Regions from separate parts of the Crassaminicella indica genome, predicted to be linked through region 1. Evidence: riboswitches for the same ligand, from Rfam matches in the RefSeq annotation. Region 1 holds a riboswitch; the other holds the start of a gene.

Region 1 (10,159 bases):
TTTAATATTTTATTAAAGCCCTTTTCTATTTTTACAAGATCAAATGCATCTACAATCTTCATAAGCGCAATGAACTCATCCTGAGGCATAATTTCTCCAAATTTCCCAAAACGATCCTTGCAATTAGCATCTTTACTACACCACGGCAAAGCATATTCTCTTAATTCCTCTGGATGCATATTCCCTATGTACACTTGATTAGGAGCATAATTTAAAACCTCTTCATAGCTTCTAATATGCTCTGGAAGCTTTTTAAGGTATTCTGAATCAGGGTTTGTAACTCTTTCTGTAGTCTGAGTTGTTCCATTATGAATGATCATATCAGGAGTATGTACAAGAACATATCCTGCACCTTTAATTACTGGATAACTCATTTTTCCACCTCCACATAATTTTAAAAAATTTGCCACAAGTCTTATGCAGCTCGCAGCTACAGACTATTCCATAATCTATTTTTAGTATATTACAAACATAAATACATTGTATAGATATAAAAAATGTTTATGATGATCGCTATTTTATTAAAACTTTTAATAAATATAATACAATCACTAAAACTATTGTATAATTTTAAATAAATGGGTGATCTTCACCACCCATTTATAGTAAGCAGCTGCCAGCTGCATCAACAGCTGGCAAAGACTTAATCTTCAAAAACAGTTTGATCTTCTATTTCTGTTTCTAATGCTTTTAATGCTTTTTCAACCAATCTTTTTCTTAATTTTTTCTCTTCCTCTAGGTCTAGCGCTGGATTCCCTAGCGGATGAGGAATAGCTATTGTAGGTACGATTCTATTTGCTCCAACTGTTAATGAAATAGGAACAACAGTACACATATGCACAACAGGAATTCCTGTTCTTTCTATTTCTTTTACCATTGTTGCACCGCAACGCGTACAAGTTCCTCAGGTAGATGTTAGAATAACAGCTTCTACACCATCTGCCACCAATTCTTGTGCATATTGTTCTGCAAATTTCTTAGCATTTGCAACAGATGTACCATTCCCTACAGTTGTATAGAAGTATCTATGAAGTTCTCCGATTTTCCCTTCTTTTTCTAATTCCCTTAATACATCAACAGGTAATACTCTATCAGCATCTTCATTTGCATAAACAGGGTCATAACCACCATGTGCTGTTTCATGGGTTTCAGATGTTAAATCACTAAAATCAGCTATATCATATTTGCCATATTTAGATGCACTTGATGATTCGATATGGTCTGGATTTCCTTTCGGTACAATCCCTCCAGAAGTAACTATTGCTAATTTTGCTTTTGATATATCTTTAATAGCTTTACCTGGTGTAACATGATCAAACTCAGGCATCGGATATTCTGTAACATAATCTTCACCATTAAGCTTTTTAATCAACATATCTACAGCTCTCTTTGAGCCTCTTTCTTCTCTAAATATATTTTTTCTTATTCCTCTCGGAATATATCCTTCAATACTAGGCGCTTTTACTTCTTCACCTTTTCCAAGTTTTAATGCAAGCTTTGCTAATGCTGGAATAGCTTTTCTCATTGTAGCAGCAGAATTTCCTGTTTCTATAATATAAATATCCTTTTTAAACATATCTGCTCCAGGATTTTCTGGATACATAGCTGTTACAACAGGAATATTTAGCTCTTCTTTTACAGCTTTACTAATCGTTCCACACGCTACACCGTATCTACCTGCATTAAAAGCTGGACCTGCAATAAACATATCCGGATGATACTTTTTCACCATATCAATAATAACAGCTTTTGCTTCTTCAATATTTTCATTAAAATAGGAGTCACCACAAATAACTGTAGCAACAATTTCGGCTTCATCCTTAAAAGCTGCTTTTAAAGCCATTCCAGGCCCTACAACTCCTTCTCTTACCTCAGGTTTTATATCTGCTTTTTCTTCTCCTCCAATACCTGCAAAGAATTGGTTTATATAATGAACAACTCTAATAGTGCTCATATTTCCCCCCCTCTCGTATTTTAAATGGGAAATTCTTTTTAATATTTACAGAATTGTTCTCTCATCGATCTCATTTCTTCGACAATTGCATCAACATCTAATACCATTTCCATCATACCAATTTGCTCTTCATACACCTCTGGATCTACAGCATCTTTAAATTCTGGCTCTACAGCATGGTATGTTCTAAGTCCTAACTGGACTCCCGCTAATGAACCTGCAAAAGTAGGGTCTCCATTTGTTACAGTTTCAGCAGCTAATCCTGCAGCTTCTGCTTCTGCTGCTCCAAAAATTACTATAATATTTTCTGCACCATACTTTTCTGTTAAATTTTTAACCCTATTTTGATTTTCTAGGTCCATTGCTCCTGCTGCCGTTCAGACAAAGCACTCTGTAGCAGAAAAAACTACTTCACAGCCTGTGCCTTTTAAACATTCTTCAATAGCAGGACCTGGTATCCCATCTCTGTCACCAATGATGATGACTTTCTTACCTTCAAATAAACCCATGGTTACCATCCTTTCCCTTTGTTTTTCATTTTAAAATAGTTCTTATTAAAAGCCTGTAGCAGATAACTTATTAAATCCTAATTCATTTGTTGCACCAGTAATCACTTGAAGTTCCACTTCAATACTTCCATCATGTCTTAAACTGCCATCAAATCCTCCAGCAATTTTATCAACATAATCTAGCATACCTATTATTTTCTTCATCGGTGGAAGAATAATGATTTCATTTGCATTTCCACCTGTTACTACAGCATCTGCTTTTGGATCTGCATCTGCAAGAGATTGAGATGCCCCATCACGACCTGCATATTCATCTGTTACAATTACAGTTTTTACACCTTCGTCTTCTATTTTCTTGCAATTCATAATAAGATCTGTGTCTGGATTTCCAAAGCCCTCTTGAGATACAATTACTCCCTCAAGACCTAAATATTTGCAAAGCTTAGCAGTCCAATTTGATGATCTTTCTTTATCTGCAAGATATACATTTTCATTTGTAATAATTACTCCTACAAAATTTATATCCTTACCATGTCTTTCATATAAGTCATGAATAATTGGATTATTTTGATGATGATAAGTTGTATTTTTATCACAAGCAGATACACAATTACCACTAAGTATTGCTCCATCCATTATCTCTGTTGGATAAAGAATTGTAGGAACAATTTTTTTTGCATCTACTCCATAAACATAAGTATCATGAAGCAACCCTTGTGTTTGAAGCATGTATACATATGCTACTTTTGGTAAATCAGGATACTCTTTGACACTCTCAAATAATGGTTTTGTTTCATAAACTTCTACTTCATCTGGTACCAATTCTCTACCAGCTTTACCAATAAAGCTAGCTACTTTTAATCCTGCCATTCTTACAGCAGCTTCATATTCATGTTGTTTTAAACCATCTATTGGTTCAATTACTAAACAAATATTGTTTAGCTTTGAAAATGGAGTATACTCGGCTCCAGGACCACTCATATCAATGATACCTTCCTGAAATCCAACAATTTTGCCGCAAGTAACAACTGCAGCTCCCTTTAATACATGCGTGCGGCCTGAACCTACAGTAGTAACTTTATTTATTACTCCAGGAAATATGCCACCTTGCCCTTCAACTTTTACTCTTGGCTCAATAACATCCTTTACAGGAGTTATTCTAGTTGCTTCCCCTGGCTTGGCAAGTTCTACCTGTGCGCTTTTGATATGATCATCTTCCATGATAATGTTGATGATTTCTTCCTTATTTACATATAATGTTCCATTTTCTACTTTGGTCATATCACCAAATTGAACATCGCTAATATTAATTTTCCCCAATTCTAGGCGCACATCATTCACCTCCCTTTATATTTTACCCACAACTGGTGACTTACTCACCAGCGTGAGTTGTAAACTATCCTACATGTTTTTGAAGCATAGCAAGAATATTAGCTTTTGTTGCAGCTTCCTTTGTCACTTCATCTACTTTTTCACCATCTTTGTATAATGCAATTGTTGGAAGTCCTAATACTCTTTGTGATATAGCAAGCCTTCTTGCTTTCATAGTATTTAATTTTGCAAATTTTACTCTTCCTTCATATTCAGCTGCAAGCTCTTCTATATCTGGCATTAATGCTTTGCATGGCTCACAGCCATCACTCCAATAATCCACAAGCACATATCCAGATGCCTCTAAAACTTCTTTTTGAAAAGTATTTTTATCAAGTGCTAACATATAAATTCCTCCCCCTATCTTTAATAATGATTTTCAATATATTTTTCTGCTGCAACAGCTGCAATTGCACCATCTGCTGTAGCAGTTACTACCTGCCTTAAGGATTTTACTCTAATATCTCCAGCAGCAAATACACCTGCTACACTTGTTCTCATGTCTGCATCTGTTATAACATATCCATCATCTGTTAATTCAATTTTTCCTTTATATACATCACTTTGAGGTTTATATCCTACAAACGGGAATATCCCAAATGTTCCATCATTTTCATCTGCATGATATTCTGTAATTTTACCTGTTTTTTTGTTCTTAAATACAATAGCTTCTACAATTCCATCTCCTTTTATTTCTTCTACTACTGTATCCCACATAAAATCTATTTTTTCATTTTTAAATGCTTTCTCTTGAATTGATTTTGCAGCTCTTAACTCATCTCTCCTATGTACAATCGTAACCTTTTTGGCAAATTTCGTTAGATACATAGCTTCTTCTAATGCAGAATCTCCTCCTCCTATTACAAATACTTCTAAACCTGTAAAAAAGTCTGCATCACAAGTTGCACAATAGGATACTCCTTTTCCTATTAATTCCTTTTCTCCTGGACAACCAATTTGTTTTGGTGTAGCACCACTTGCAATTATTACTGTCTTAGACTTATATACTTCCTTCTCTCCCTTTATTACCTTTACTTTTTCAGTAAAATCAACATCTATTACTGTATCCTTCTTTCTTTCTGCACCAAATTCCTCTGCCTGTTCTACCATCCTTGCAATAAGGCTTGGCCCTGTAGCATTTTGAATAGAACCTGGATAATTTGCTACTTCATTTGTCGTAACAATCTGACCTCCTGTTTTATCCTTTTCTAAAATCAATGTTTTCATTTTCGCTCTTGCTGCATATAGACCTGCTGCAAGTCCAGCAGGCCCTGCTCCTATTATGATTACGTCATATAGTTTTTCCATTTTAATCCTCCTTTTTAATTGTTTAAAATAATCAAAAAAATTGATCCATACTTTCTATTGCACTCTTTATAAGACAATAGTCAATAAGTTTAAAATCCTCTAATATTTTTTCTGTCCAAAGAGGTATTTTCTTCCCTTTTATAAACTTCTCTGCCGTCTGAATACTTTCTTCAATTATTTCAAGTGATTTAATATGAAGCTCATTTTTTTTCTTTGTCATAATGACTGATTTAAAAGGAGTCTCATTAGGCTTAACGCTTCCTGAGAGAGGGTGAGTAAGCAATCTATATCCCTCATGTATCTTGTTTCTCGTAATTATAAGAACATCAAGATATGTATAATCTTTTGAATAAATTATATCCATTTTTTCTTTATTTTCTTCAAAAACTTTCAAATTATTTGTAATTAGAACTTTTTTCATATTCATTCACTCCACTTTTTATACAGCTAGGAAAACGTTTTTTGTTCTTATGAAAATAGAGGCACATGACAAACTCATGTTTGCCATATGCCTCTGTCTTGAACCTGAGAGTTTCTTCTAATAGATAGAATTGCTCCTTCGGTGCTTTTAAAAAGCTTTCCAGAGTTCTGTCCAAATACGGTCCTTTTGCCTGAGAATTTCACAAAAAGATAGGCAATATCGTTTTGCTTGTCCCTTCGGCGACCCAATTAGGATTCTCTCCCGCATTTTTCAACCAGAATATTTTTATACATTTCAAACAATCATTAGAATTATCTATATATTCATTATAATACAAACAATATACCTTTACAACAATTTTTTGGCAACTTTTGTTATTTATTTCACATTTTATTCATCTCTCATGTAAAGAAGAGCCAATATTCCTGGACCAGTATAAGTCCCTATGGTACATCCTATTTCCGTAGTAATGATTTTTTTTGGCTCAAAAGTATCCATAATCTCTTTTTTAAGCTTTTCTAATCCGTCAATATTTGCCCCATGTGCTATACACACATATTCTGATCCATGCTTTAAACCTCTTTCTTTTGCAATTTGAATCATTTTAGGTATTACTTTTTTACTTCCTCTTACTTTATCAAAAAGTTCTACTTTTCCATTTTTTATAGTCAAAATAGGTTTTATATTTAATATTTTTCCAATAGTTGCCTTAGTATTACTAAGCCTTCCACCCTTTTTAAGGTAGTCAAGAGTTTCTACAGAAAAAATATGATCAGCTTTCTCTTTCATTTTTTCTACTCTTTCTATAATTTCTTTTTTGCTTTTACCTTCCTTTGCCATTTTTGCTGCTTCTACTGCAATCATTCCACAAGTATATGAAAGTGATAAAGTATCAATTACTGTTATATCATCAGACGCCAATTCCTTCTTTGCTATTAGTGATGATTGATGAGTTCCACTAACACCTGAAGATCCATTAATAACTATTACTTCATATCCATTTTCTAAAGCATTTTTCATTTCCTTCATAAAAATACTTGGAATGACTTGAGAAGTACTAGGCAATTCATCAGAAGCTTGAAGTTTATTAAAAAATTCTTCTGGGCTTAAATCCTCTCTATCTTTAAATTCATTATCTCCAAACCTTATTGTTAATGGTAAAACTGTAATATCATATTTATCGATAAGCTCCTTCGGAATATCAGATAAGCTTGTTGTTATAATTTTTATAGGCTTCAATCACATTCCCTCCTATCATGATAAGTTGATTTTATCTATATTATTTTATTATCTATACATTGTTTTTACAACTAAAAAAAACTAAACCTTCAAAAATCACTTTGTTCAAACAATGAAGGTTCTTAACATATTTTCCATGTAATTTCAGTAAGCTTTTTTACAAAAGTTATTATCTTTATATATTTATTTTTTTATGTTGATGATTATAAAAATATTATATTGATACGTAAAATAGAAAATAGACTCCCCATATATGAAGAAGTCTTATACTTAAATCTTAAAATTTATCAGATGCATCTATTACAGAAAAAGCAATTTTCGTAGCATGATCTCCTATTCTTTCAAGATTGCTAATAATATCTAAAAATATAATTCCTGCACCTGCTGAACATTCCTGTTTATTTAATCTTGCAATATGACTAGTCCTAAGTGATTTTTCCATATGATCAATTTCTCCTTCTCTTTCAACAACCTTTCTTGCCATATTCATATCTCCTGTTTTTAATGAAAGAATTGCTTGATCATATGATTTCATTACACGATTATGCATAAGCTTTAATTCTTCTATAGCCCCTTTGCTAAATACTAATTTACGTTCCGAAGCAAAAATGGCTAATTCAGCTAAATTATCAGCATGATCTCCTACCCGCTCAATATCATTAATCGTATTAAACAATCCATCCACAAGTTCATGTTGCTTCCCTGATAAATTAGTACTAGATAATTTAACTAGATATTCAGCAATTTCTCGTTCCATCGTATTTATAATTTTTTCCATTTTAAAGGTCTCATTTGCTAATTTCTCACTTTTCTCAAAAAAAGCTTTCATAGAGGTTCGATAGCTCTCTAAAACTAAATCACCCATATTAAGTATTTCCTTTATTACTTGTCCTATAGCAATAGATGGTGTTTCTAGCATCCTATCATCAAGATACTTACCACCTCTTTTTTCTCTCTTTTCAGAATCATTTATAGGGATCACTTTATTAGCAAGTTTTACCCATATTGTAGCAAAAGGTAGTAATAGTAATGTGTTTCCAATATTGAAAAGAGTATGTGCATTAGCCAATTGCCTTGCTGCATTTTCTGGTGAAAAATGCTTCACAATCGTAATAGTTATATCTTTAAAGAATATCATAAATAATAATGTACCAACTACATTAAAAGTAAAATGAATAAATGCTGCTCTTTTTGCTGTTCTATTCGCTCCAATACTTGATAACATAGCTGTTACACAAGTTCCAATATTGGTTCCAAATATAATGGGTAAAGAAGCTTCTATAGGTAAAAGTCCTTCACTCGCTAAAGCGATTAAAATACCTGTAGTCGCACTACTACTCTGCACTACTGCAGTAATCAAAAATCCTGTAAATATAGCCATCAATGAATCAGTAAATGTTGGATTTCCAAAGCTAAGTAGCATTTCTTTAAACCCTGCATATTCACGAAGTGGTTTTACCGCATCTTTCATAAAGTCCATACCAATAAATAAAATACCAAACCCTATAAAAATTTCTGCTACATTTTTTGTCTTTTTATTGTTGCTAAAAAGCCATATTCCAACACCTATTCCAACCACGACAGGAGCAATATAGCTTAATTTTAACGAGGCGATTTGAGCAGTTATAGTAGTTCCTATATTAGCACCCATAATAACTCCTGTAGCCTGAGTTAAATTCATAATTCCTGCGTTTACAAAACCTACAACCATAACGGTAGTTGCACTACTGCTTTGTATAATCATTGTAACCAATGCTCCAACAATTACTGCCATGATTCTATTATTTGTAAGGACTTCGATAATTTTTTTCATCTTATCTCCAGCAGACTTTTCCAGCCCATCACCCATAATAGTCATTCCATAAAGAAATAATCCTAGCCCTCCAATTAGTCCAAAGAAGATTTCCATTTATGCCCCTCCTATAATTATGTAATAAATGCACACCTTTTATATAATACACCATTTTTAATGCCTTTTGTTAATTTTATTAAATTTTCTTCATAAAAAAAAGCGCACATGCGCCCTTTACACTAAATTTACAAAACCTGTTTGTCTTAATGCTTCATATAATATGATATTAGCAGAATTTGATAAATTTAAAGATCTTGCTCTCTCATTTTTAACCATAGGAATTCTTATACAATTATCTTCATTTTTATTAAGTATTTCTTTTGGCAAACCAGCCGTTTCCTTTCCAAATACAATAAAGCATTCGTCTTCATACTTCATATCCGTATAGAAATTTTTTCCTTTTGTTGTTGCAAAAAAGAATTTCGCACCTTTATATTTAGCAAATAATTCATCAATATTGTCATAGATATGTAAATCCAACAAATCCCAGTAATCTAATCCAGCTCTCTTTAAATGCTTATCATCAATTGAAAATCCTAAAGGTTTTATTAAATGTAATCTACTTCCTGTTGCTGCACAAGTTCTCGCAATATTTCCTGTATTTGGTGGTATTTCTGGTTCAAACAATACTATATTTATAGACATATTATCTACTCCTTTATTGCAATATCTAATTCAATTATACCACAATCTGTATTCAATGGAACGGTAATTGTTTCCTTTGAGCTTGTAGATACAGATAATTTTTCTCCAATCAAAAGAGTAGGTGGTGTAATATCTATTGTAATACCTTTATTATAAAGTAGTGTGGCTGCGTTTCCCAAAATCATATTCCCAAGTTCTGAAATAGCACTTTTCGCAATGTCATCTAAATTGTTAACTGGCATACCGCCCATCATATTAGAAGCAATTTTTCTTGCCATATCTTCATTCATTCCTAAAATTGCTTGTCCTTTTAATTGACCAGTTAATCCTATAAAGATCATTACATCTGAACCGTCAAAAGAACCTTCTCTAGTAAACACTTTTCCCATCTCACATGGTATGTTTGCCATTTGATGTAAAATATCCTTACTGGCTTTTATAAAAGGATTTATCAACTCTACATTCATTGTAATACTCCTTTCTTATGCTAGAGTGTAAGGTTATTGCTGTTATTATATCATATTTATATGATTTTTTTATACATTTTTCACATATTTTAGATAATTTTCTCTATGTTTTTTATCTCCTATTGATTTCCATGTATGTTTTTTATTTTGTTTTTATCTAATATAATTTCTTGCTCCTATTGTATCCGTAGCAATTGGATCTGTTCCAGTAATAATAATAACATGAGTATCCACTGACTTTCCTATCTCTTCTCACACAATCACCTCAAATAAAATTTTTTATTCATAGTATGAGAAAATTATGTAATTCTTATACAATTTTGGAAAAATCGAACTTTTAGTTTCTGATCTTTTTTCAAAAAAAAAGACCCTTTTGAAAAGGATCATTCATAA
Region 2 (10,159 bases), 1.4 Mb from region 1:
AAGAAATAGGTAGTTGCAAAATATAATTTCAATTTATCCACAGGAAAAACAGGATAAAAATGCGATAGCATAGAGAAATACACATAAAAAAAGGCATAACAAACCGAAGGTTAGTTAAACCCTAAATTTTATCAATATTTGATTGTACTTTAATTATGCTATTAAAGATTTTATTGCCAGAGGATTATTATGTTTTTCTTGAGATTTAAACAAAAGTATAAAAGCTACTAATTGAGATATACAGGCTAAGAAAATATCGGATTTCAAAGATACGGTACTTCTAACCTTAGAAGCTTTAATTTGAATAAAATTCTTAATTTGTGAGATAGATCTTTCAATAATAGTTCTTTGTTTGAAAAGCAATATCCATTTCAAACTGTTACGAGGAAAAGAAGTGTTGAATCTAAAATTATGGTGAACAGTAAGCTGTTTAATTCGGCCACACTTTGACTTAGTGCAAGGATTATCGCAATTAAGAATATAAGTAGTTTTGCCCTTCACAATGGTTTTCTTTACCTTAGGGCAGATATACTTAATTCTATCAGCACGTCCCTTTTCTCTAGAAATACCATCATAAACCATAGGCAAAGAAGGGTCTAAAGGGCAAAGAGGAACACCAACTTCATTAAAATCAGGTTGAGGTAAATCAGAAGAGTTTCTAGGATTCAAGCTAATAATAGGCATAATGTTTTTTCCATGTAGATAAGCATAGTTATCATCAGCATCAAGACCAGCATCACCAAGAAAGTATTTATATTCAAAATCGGGATGAATGCTAAAGAAAGTTTCAAGAGTAGGAATTAAAGATTTAGCATCATATAAATCCTTGGTTTCCTGTGGTGTTAGGTCAAAGGATAGATTATTATCAGAATCATAGAAATTAACATCTCTAATAAGACCGAAACCATTAGTTGAAATAACTGATTTTTGAAAATAGCCAAAATGACCATTAAGGTAGCAGAGCTTAGCATCATTATTAGAAGAAGCATATTTAGGCATCTTACTCTGAGCATATTTTTCTATATCAAAAGTGGAATTAGGATCTTCTTTCTTAAGAGTTTTAGCATAAGCCTTCGCTTTGCGAAGTTGGGACTGATAGAACTTAGGATTGTTTTCAGTCACATAGAGTTCAAAGCCAGTAGTATCAGTAATCAAGATAGAAGAAAGAAAAGGATTAACCTCCTTAGCTAATTCTTCAGTAACATCAACAAGATGATGGAACATATCCCTTAACTCATCAGAGAAGTTTGATTTAAACCTTGAAAATTGAGATTTGTTAGGAACCCTAAGAAAACCACAAAAGCTACGCATTTCAAGAGAAATATGTAGTAAAGAAATGAGAAGGTCAATAGTAGGGATAGATAAAATATTTTTTAGAATAAAAGCCAAGAGCATTGATTCAAGAGAAAAATTCCTATTAGTACCTAGATTAGAATAATACTTTTGAGAAAAAGAAAAAGGAATGAACTCAGAGATATCAATAAATTCATTTAGTAAAGAAAGTAAATTACTTTGATTTTGATCAAAAAAATCATTAAAATCAGATGAAATATCATGAAAGTGTAACTGTTTAGTTGAAATTGGCATAGGTTTCTCCTTTCTTTGAGTTATTAACAATTATCTACTGTATATATACCCAAAATGGGGGAAACTTAGCCATTTCAATAGATTTAAATGTAGTATTTATGCGAGTTGTAGTATTCTGCAACGAGCTAAGATAAGAAAGTAAAGGGGGATAACAAAGTGAAAAAAATAGGATTGTTGCCAAAGTTGATTATTGCGATCATTTTGGGTATTCTAATTGGTAAGAGTGGATCAGAGGGAATCGTAAAATGCTTTGCAACATTTAATGGAATTTTTGGAAACTTCTTAGGTTTCGCTATTCCATTGATTATTATTGGTTTTGTGGCACCTGGTATTGGAGAGTTAGGAAAGGGTGCAGGAAAATTACTTGCAATTACAGCAGGGATTGCATATGTATCTACCATTATTGCAGGATCATTAGCATACTTTACAAGTAGCATTGTACTTCCGAATTTTTTACAAGTAGGGAGTTTGGCGATGAATGCAACAAATCCAGAAGAAGGTTTGGTAGCACCATTTTTTAGAGTTGATATGCCTCCTATTATGGGTGTTATGACAGCTCTTTTAATTGCGTTTATATTTGGACTAGGTATAGCATCTATCAATGGAGATACGATTAGAAAATTTATGGGAGAATTTCAAAGCATTATTGAAAAACTTATTTCAAATATTATTATTCCGTTATTACCACTACATATATTGGGGATATTTGCAAATATGACTTATGCAGGACAAGTTGCAACTATTATGTCTGTATTTGCTAAAGTATTTTTAATGATTATTATTCTTCATATTGTTATTATCCTTGTGCAATATTTTATTGCAGGAACTATTGCAGGAAGAAATCCTATTAGATTAATTAGAACAATGATTCCTGCATATTTTACAGCTATTGGTACACAATCTTCAGCAGCTACTATTCCAGTTACCTTAAATCAGACAAAAGAAAATGGGGTAGATGATGGCGTAGCAGAATTTGTAATACCTTTATGTGCAACAATCCATCTATCTGGAAGTACCATCACCCTTACAAGCTGTGCTATGGCTGTAATGATGTTAAATGGTATGGAAAGCTCTTTTGGAGTAATATTTCCATTTATTATGATGCTAGGGGTTACCATGGTTGCAGCTCCAGGGGTGCCTGGTGGAGCGGTGATGGCAGCATTAGGACTATTAGAGTCAATGCTTCATTTCTCTCCTACCTTAACATCCTTAATGATTGCTCTATATCTTGCGCAAGATAGTTTTGGAACTGCATGTAATGTAACTGGAGATGGAGCTATTGCTATTATGGTCAATAGAATTTCAGGCAAAAAATTAAAAGCTTAAAAAGAGAATCTAAATTAGATTCTCTTTTTTTAAAAAAATTCATTTATATAATTATTTTTAAAATGAAAACTTTTAGAGAAATTTTTTAATATAGCCTGATTGTTAATGGTGACTTTTTCTAAAAAAACAGCTTGATCAATAGATATAGCACCAAAGAAAAGCTGTGTAAAAATATTAATATCACATACCATATCAGCAGAAGCTGTATTGCTTTTTTTTACAGAAGCTTTTCCGTTTGATATTTTTATTATAAAGGTATTATTATTCCACTGAGCGTATGAATCTTTTATTCTTATTGAAAATGAAAAATTTATATCCTTTGAGAAAGAACTGTTTTCAATAGCATCTTTAAAGTTGATGATCCTACCACACATAAATGGATAAATTCTTAGATTATTTGTTGGCTCTGGTTGAATTGTATCTCTTAAAAATAGCTGTGTAGGATCATTGTAAGGTGCAGACCACTGCACAGCTACTGCTTGAGATTTGTGACTATATATAAAGCTAAATATAGATTTTTGTGCCTTTATATTCGTATAAGCAATTTCCTTTGCAATAAATTTTTTGTCCTTTAAAAAATAAAGAATATAGCCGATTGGATTGTTTTTTTGATCTCTTAAAAGACAAGCATATCCACCATAGTATTGAAGGTCCTTTAAAATATAATCCCAATTTTTTCTATTTCTTTTTACATATCCGTGATAATTTTTTAAAAAGGAATCATAGACAATGTTTAAAGCTTCAAAGTCTTTATTTATATCTATTTTATGGAAATTTCCATACTTTTCTCCAGAAGCAAAATGACCTACTATATCAATAGGAACAGTATATTTTAATTGACGATAACATAGCTCCCACCCATAAGGACTATAAAAGGTAGTATCAAAGGGCATTAGGATAGAAACGCTATGATTTCTTTTATTTATTTCTTCTATTGCTTTTGGGAGCAATATTTTCATTAGTCCTTTGTTTCTATACTCAGGGCTAGTAATAACACCTACTACATAAGAGGCTTCAAAGGATGCTCCATTAAGGTAAATTGTATAAGGGTTCAATTGCAAATAACTAATAAGCTGACCTTTGTTAAAAATACCTACAGCATTTTTAGGGCTAAAAACCTCTTCAAAATACCAGCTGTAAAATGGTTCATCTGTTTCAAAAGCATATCCCCATAATTTTTTTGCAGCAGGGATATCTTTTTTTGTTAATAATTTTGCAATCATTTTTTTCCTCCTACCTATTTATGAAAGGTTGCATCATACTTTTCAATCATTTTTATAGGACGATATGATTCTTTTGCCTTCCTTAAATTTGGAATACCCATATCCTCTTCACGATTTATATATTTTACATCTAAACAAGCATTTTTACAAAATTGCTGATTGATAGCTTGATATAAGCCTCTATAATTTGTATTGGCTTTTTCAATGTGGACAACCATTGTTTCTGCATCTAGCTTTGCACCTAAAGTAAAGGCTTCAACCTTGTCATTTATTAAAATTGCACCACCACGAGCATCTAATGCTTTCATATTTTTGAGTGCTTCATAAACTGCCATTTGCTCTAAATCAATCAAATGAGCTTCTAATGTGCTATAAGTCTTAGCTTCAACAAGGCGCATATTTAATCTGAGACAATCTTCTATTAGTGCATCTGTTAAGGGTACATACTTGTGTGGGATATTTTTCATAAAATAATTCAAATGATTTTTTTTAGAATGTAGCTTTCGCCCCCTTAATGTAATTAAATCTTCCTTTAAATATACATAGTCAAAATTCGCTCGATCAGGAGTAAAGATCAACTTAGGATTAGCTAGTTGAAAAGTTTCGAGCATTGACTTTGGAATTAATTTCATATTAAAAGGGTGGTTAAAGCTTTCGAATCTATTTTTGATTGTATCAATTGTCAAGGACAATTTATGAATGTCGTATTTTTCTATTGTTAATGGAGGAAGAACAAAATATTCTTTATGGTTAATATTTAGATGATTGATTCCTGAAATACACAAAAAATCATTAATGATTTCATATTTGAATTCATTAAGCTGTCTCCACATAAAAAGACTTGTAAAAGTTAATCCAGAAGCTTTATAAGGATAACTATAGATATATTTTTCGAATAAAGCGCGATCCTTTAGTGCAATATTATTTTTAAACATAAGCATCTCCTTTAATTTTTTCATCTTTTTTCATATACCCTAATATATTTTAGTTTAATCAAGAATAGTATTTAATCGTTTACATTTTAATATACTTAATATTTTTGTCAAGAAATAAGAAAGAACTGTGCGTTATGCACAGCTCTTTTTAAACAGTTTTTTTGCTCAATTGTTTTTTATTTTCTAGCTGATGAAAATAGAGCTTTGTTTCTGTTATAATGACGTTGCTTAATCCAATCAAACCAATAAGGTTTGGAATTGCCATTAATCCATTTACAATATCAGCTAAAATCCAAATTGTATTTAATTTTAAGAAAGCTCCTATTGCGATCAATAATATATAAGTGTATTTAAAAGGCTTAATCCACTTTACACCTAATAGATATTCTGTACATCTTTCTCCGTAATAATTCCATCCTAATATAGTAGTAAAAGCAAAGAACATAAGTCCGATTGTAACAATAAGCTGACCAATACCAGGTACAGCTTTACTGAATGCTGCATTGGTCATGGCTGCTCCTTCCAAATCACCTTGCCAAACTCCTGTTAATATTAATACAAGTCCTGTCATGGTACATACTATAATAGTATCAAAGAATGTACCAGTCATAGATATAAGTCCTTGACGAACACATGATTTTGTTTTAGCAGCAGCTGCTGCAATTGGTGCACTACCAAGACCAGATTCATTAGAAAAAACTCCTCGAGCAACACCGTTTCGAATAGCCATCATAACAGTTGCTCCTAAAAAGCCTCCTGCGGCTGCAGTAGGGGAAAAGGCGCTTTTTATAATTAGTAAAATAGTGCTTGGCAATAGATCTATATTCATAACAAGAATTATAATTGAACCGATGATATAAAATACTGCCATAAAAGGAACTAAAAGCTCAGCAACTCTAGAAATGCTTTTAATACCACCTAATGTTACAAGTGCTACAAGTATAGTGAGGATAATCGATGTAACAATCATTGGCATATTAAGAGTGATTTTTGCAGCATTTACAATAGCATTTACTTGTGGAAAAGTACCAATACCAAAGAATGCTACGCCGATGCCGAATATAGCAAACATTTTTGCAAGAAATTTATTTCCTAGACCCTTTTCAATATAATACATAGGGCCTCCTGACATTTGACCGTTTTCATCTACAACCCTATATTTTACTGCCAAAAGTCCTTCAGAGTATTTTGTTGCCATACCAAAAAATGCAGCTATCCACATCCAAAAAAGTGCACCCGGTCCTCCTGCTTTAATAGCAGTTGCAACTCCTACAATATTACCTGTACCAATAGTTGCAGCAAGTGCTGTACAAAGTGCTGCAAAGCTAGATACGTCTCCCTCAGCAGAAGAATCGTGATCCTTTGAAAATAAAAGCCTTAGTGCTAAAGGTAATTTTAATACTTGTAAAAGTCCTAGTCTGATAGTTAGATAAATACCTGTACCAACTAATAGGATCAATAGGGGTGGTCCCCATACAAAAGAATCAATTGAGTTTAAAATTGCAGTTATTTTTTCCATATTTCCTTCCTCCTTAATATATTATTAGGAAGGCTTTTTTTATAATCCTAAAATAATGGATTATAAAAAAGCCAAATCAAATGAAAATGATTTGGCCTCCAGAAAACAAATTACTCTGTCCTTTTACCTGAGAGTTTCACCTACAAAAATAGGCTTGCTCCTTCGGTGCCCATATAGAGTCTCTCCAGAGGCTCGTCCAATAATGGTCCTATTTACCTGAAAGAGTTACTTCTTCGGTGGATCAAATAGATCTCTCTCCCATTATTTTCATCCGAAAGTATTCACTTGATAAAAATTCATTAAAACTGCTTGCTAAGATGATAACATTGAATGGAAATTATTACAATACATTATAGAAAAGTTGCAAAATTCTAATAATTCAATAATAGATATATATAGGGATCCAACTTCAAAATGAAATATAAAGAACAGTTCATTCCAGATAACTTTTGAAAAAACTAAACTTCACAATGAAAAGTAATTCTTTGATAGTTATAAGGTGTTTGATATAATAAATAAAATAGAAAAATTTTTCAATTCGATCATGACGAAGAAGGAAGTGATCAATATATTTAATTTATTTAAAAGAAAAAAAGCTGCAGCAAGCACAGTAAAGGAACAAGGAGTTGAAAAGACAGAAGATCATACAAAAACAGTTTTAGAGGAAGGGAAAGAAGCTTTAAAAGAAATAGAGAAGACTCTTTATGATATAAAAGATCATAATATATTTATTAGTTTACTTTTCTTTGTAGCATACTATTCTTTTATAATAGAATTTTATGCTGAAAATATAGAGCGAATAATATCTGTAAAAGAATTATTGTTATTAAAATATATTAAAATGATAAAAGCTATATTAAAGCATTTTAATGAAGATGATGCTTTGAAAAAACAGAGAGAAGAATTATTAGATACTATAGAAAGGATAAATGAAAAATTATATTCAGCCATCAAAAATATAAAAGAACAGCAGGAATTAGATTTGAATGTAGATTTAAAAACTATACAAGATTTAATTGAATCAGATTTTTAAAGCATATGAAAGGAGCGGTTGAGGAATGAGTTCTAAAGATTTTACTTCTGTTGATTTATCTAAGCTTGATCAAAAGGATTTAGAGAGGTTAGAAAAAATAAAAGAAGAGATAAATATAGGGAATACAAACAGCATAGCTTCTTTTGGGGCTGAAATTCAAGGAAGTATTGCAAAATTTGCAGATGGAATATTAGAAGGTGTAAGAACAAAGGATACTGGCAATGTTGGAAATGATTTGACATTATTATTATCAACTATTCAAAAAGTAGATGTTGAGAAACTTCAGGAAAAGAAATCTATCACTAGCAAAATCCCTTTTTTCAATAGAATAAAAAGAAGTATTGATCGTACAAAGACTCAGTTAGAAGAGGTTACTCAAACAGTAGATAGGATTGTTGTTTCGCTGGATACAGCTAGAAAAGAGTTGATTAGAGATATAAATATGTTAGATGCTTTATACAATAAAAATTTAGAGTATCTTCAGCTACTAGATATGTATATTGCAGCAGGAGAATTGAAATACAAAGAGCTTAAAGAAACTATATTTGTAGAATTAGAGCAAAAAGCACAGCAAACTCAGGACATGTTAGATGTTCAAAAATATAATGATTTTGCACAATTATTAAATGAAATGGAAAAGAGAATTCATGATTTGAAATTGAGTAGAGAAATCGCGATTCAGACTCTTCCACAAATAAGACTTATGCAAAACAACAATAAAATATTGGCAAATAAGATTCAATCTAGTATTTTGACAACTATTCCGATTTGGAAAAATCAAATCGCTTTGTCTATTTCTTTAAACAAGCAAAAAGCTGCATTAGAGCTTCAAAAGAAGGTTTCAGATACAACAGAAAATATGCTAAAGCAAAATGCAGAGCTTCTTAAAATGAATACATTAGAGATTGCAAGAGAAAGTGAAAGAGGGATAATTAGCATGGATACCCTAAAGCAAACACATCAAAAGCTAATTGAAACTATTGAAGGAACGATGAAGATTTATCAAGAAGGAAAAGAAAAGAGAGCAATGATAGAAAAAGAGTTAACAGCACTTGAAGATACACAAAAGCAAAAATTATTAGGTTTTAGAAGTCAACAGTAAAGGTGAGGACATGGATAAAAATGAATGTTTAAAGCTTATGGAGCAGTATTTTCATATTAAAAGCCTCATTGCAAAATTAAAAAATTTGGACTTTAAATTAAAAAGTCATATATTTTACTACAATAATATTTTTAAAGAAATAGATAAAATAGCTATCATGAGGGTTTATTCTAAAAATTTAGAAGATGATATTGTATTTGATGTATATTATGTTGCTGATGCTTTTGAACAACTTTTTCATGGGTATTTCAGTATAGAACCTGTATCTGAACCATCAAAGAAAATTTTTGAAAATATTAGCAGGGTTTGTACAGATTTAGGACATTATTTTTATTATGCTTATCAAAATAGTGATTTGTTAAAAAAATATCTTATTGCTGGTAATTTTAAAAGTATAGTTGAGCAAACAAAGGATGATTTTGAAGTACAATTTTGTAAAATGAAAAAAGAAGTTTATATGGAAATTGCTACATATAAAACAGAGGATTTAGAAAAAGTATTATTAAGAAGAGAGCTTATAAAAAAATATATAAAAAACTTTATAAACCTGAATGGAAAACCTTCTGAAGAAGTAAAAATGTTTTTCATAAATATACTGTCAGAAAAAATGAGAAGACATATATGCTTTATAAATAGCGAAAAAATAACGAACGTTATAAATATCAATACAAGAACTGTAAGCTTTAATAAGTGTTGTGATCTGCCCATTTATGGATGGATTAATTATGCTGTAAAAGAAAATGCTATTTTGTTTTTGAATTTAGAATTTGATTTTGAAGGCGGAGATAATATTGGCAAAATCACTGATTAAAGGTGAAAAAGTTATTATAGGAAAAGTGAATGAAGGATTAGGAGTATTTAGTATGGAGCTAGAGTTTATAAATACTTTTTATCCTTTGCTGGATATAGATTTTTTTGCTTTCATGATAGATGAAAAACAAAGAGTCAATAAGCAGCATATTATATTTTATAATCAGCCAATGCAAAACAAAAGCATTAAGTATTATGAAGATTATAAAGGTGATGAAAATAAAAAGATATTTGAAATTGATCTAAATAAGCTTCCTAAAAATATTCAAAAAATTGTCTTTGGGTGTTCTGTGTATAAGGATGAAAATATAGATAAGCTTAAAAGCATCCCTTTGACTTTTAAAATGCTTGATAAAATAACAGGTATAGAAATGTTTCAAATCAATGAAGATTTAGATATAGGATATTATGAAACATTTTTATTAGGTGATATTTATCAATATAAGGATTTATGGAAATTCAACACAGTAAAATATGAACATGAAAAGCATATATTAGGTATCTTAAAACGATTATATGGTATAAATTTTTATTAAGATCACATTTTTAAAGGAATGTGATCTTAATTTTGGAAAAAAGCAAATATAAAAGAAAAAATCATGTTTGACAGGAGGATGAGCGAGT

What was found. A riboswitch is a leader RNA that binds a small molecule or an ion and turns the genes downstream of it on or off. The one in region 1 is predicted to bind glycine.
Positions count from the first base shown of each region.
Region 2: another riboswitch for glycine. It lies ahead of KVH43_RS03540 (alanine/glycine:cation symporter family protein); the one in region 1 lies ahead of KVH43_RS09885 (GrdX family protein).

Region 1 covers NZ_CP078093.1:2,097,605-2,107,763, reverse strand. Annotated here, with positions in the region: gene grdC (glycine/sarcosine/betaine reductase complex component C subunit beta) at 1-374, opposite strand, end outside; gene grdB (glycine reductase complex selenoprotein B) at 644-1,954, opposite strand; gene grdA (glycine/sarcosine/betaine reductase complex selenoprotein A) at 1,993-2,463, opposite strand; gene KVH43_RS09900 (glycine/sarcosine/betaine reductase component B subunit) at 2,509-3,795, opposite strand; gene trxA (thioredoxin TrxA) at 3,860-4,180, opposite strand; gene trxB (thioredoxin-disulfide reductase) at 4,201-5,142, opposite strand; gene KVH43_RS09885 (GrdX family protein) at 5,174-5,563, opposite strand; glycine riboswitch at 5,655-5,728, opposite strand; glycine riboswitch at 5,732-5,837, opposite strand; gene KVH43_RS09880 (DegV family protein) at 5,954-6,802, opposite strand; gene KVH43_RS09875 (Na/Pi cotransporter family protein) at 7,080-8,711, opposite strand; gene trmL (tRNA (uridine(34)/cytosine(34)/5-carboxymethylaminomethyluridine(34)-2'-O)-methyltransferase TrmL) at 8,829-9,299, opposite strand; gene KVH43_RS09865 (chemotaxis protein CheX) at 9,305-9,766, opposite strand.
Region 2 covers NZ_CP078093.1:744,092-754,250, reverse strand. Annotated here, with positions in the region: gene KVH43_RS03560 (transposase) at 154-1,587, opposite strand; gene KVH43_RS03555 (dicarboxylate/amino acid:cation symporter) at 1,744-2,913, shown strand; gene KVH43_RS03550 (GNAT family N-acetyltransferase) at 2,943-4,136, opposite strand; gene KVH43_RS03545 (DUF2156 domain-containing protein) at 4,151-5,071, opposite strand; gene KVH43_RS03540 (alanine/glycine:cation symporter family protein) at 5,220-6,590, opposite strand; glycine riboswitch at 6,704-6,780, opposite strand; glycine riboswitch at 6,784-6,861, opposite strand; gene KVH43_RS03535 (hypothetical protein) at 7,090-7,623, shown strand; gene KVH43_RS03530 (toxic anion resistance protein) at 7,649-8,725, shown strand; gene KVH43_RS03525 (hypothetical protein) at 8,736-9,536, shown strand; gene KVH43_RS03520 (TerD family protein) at 9,517-10,071, shown strand.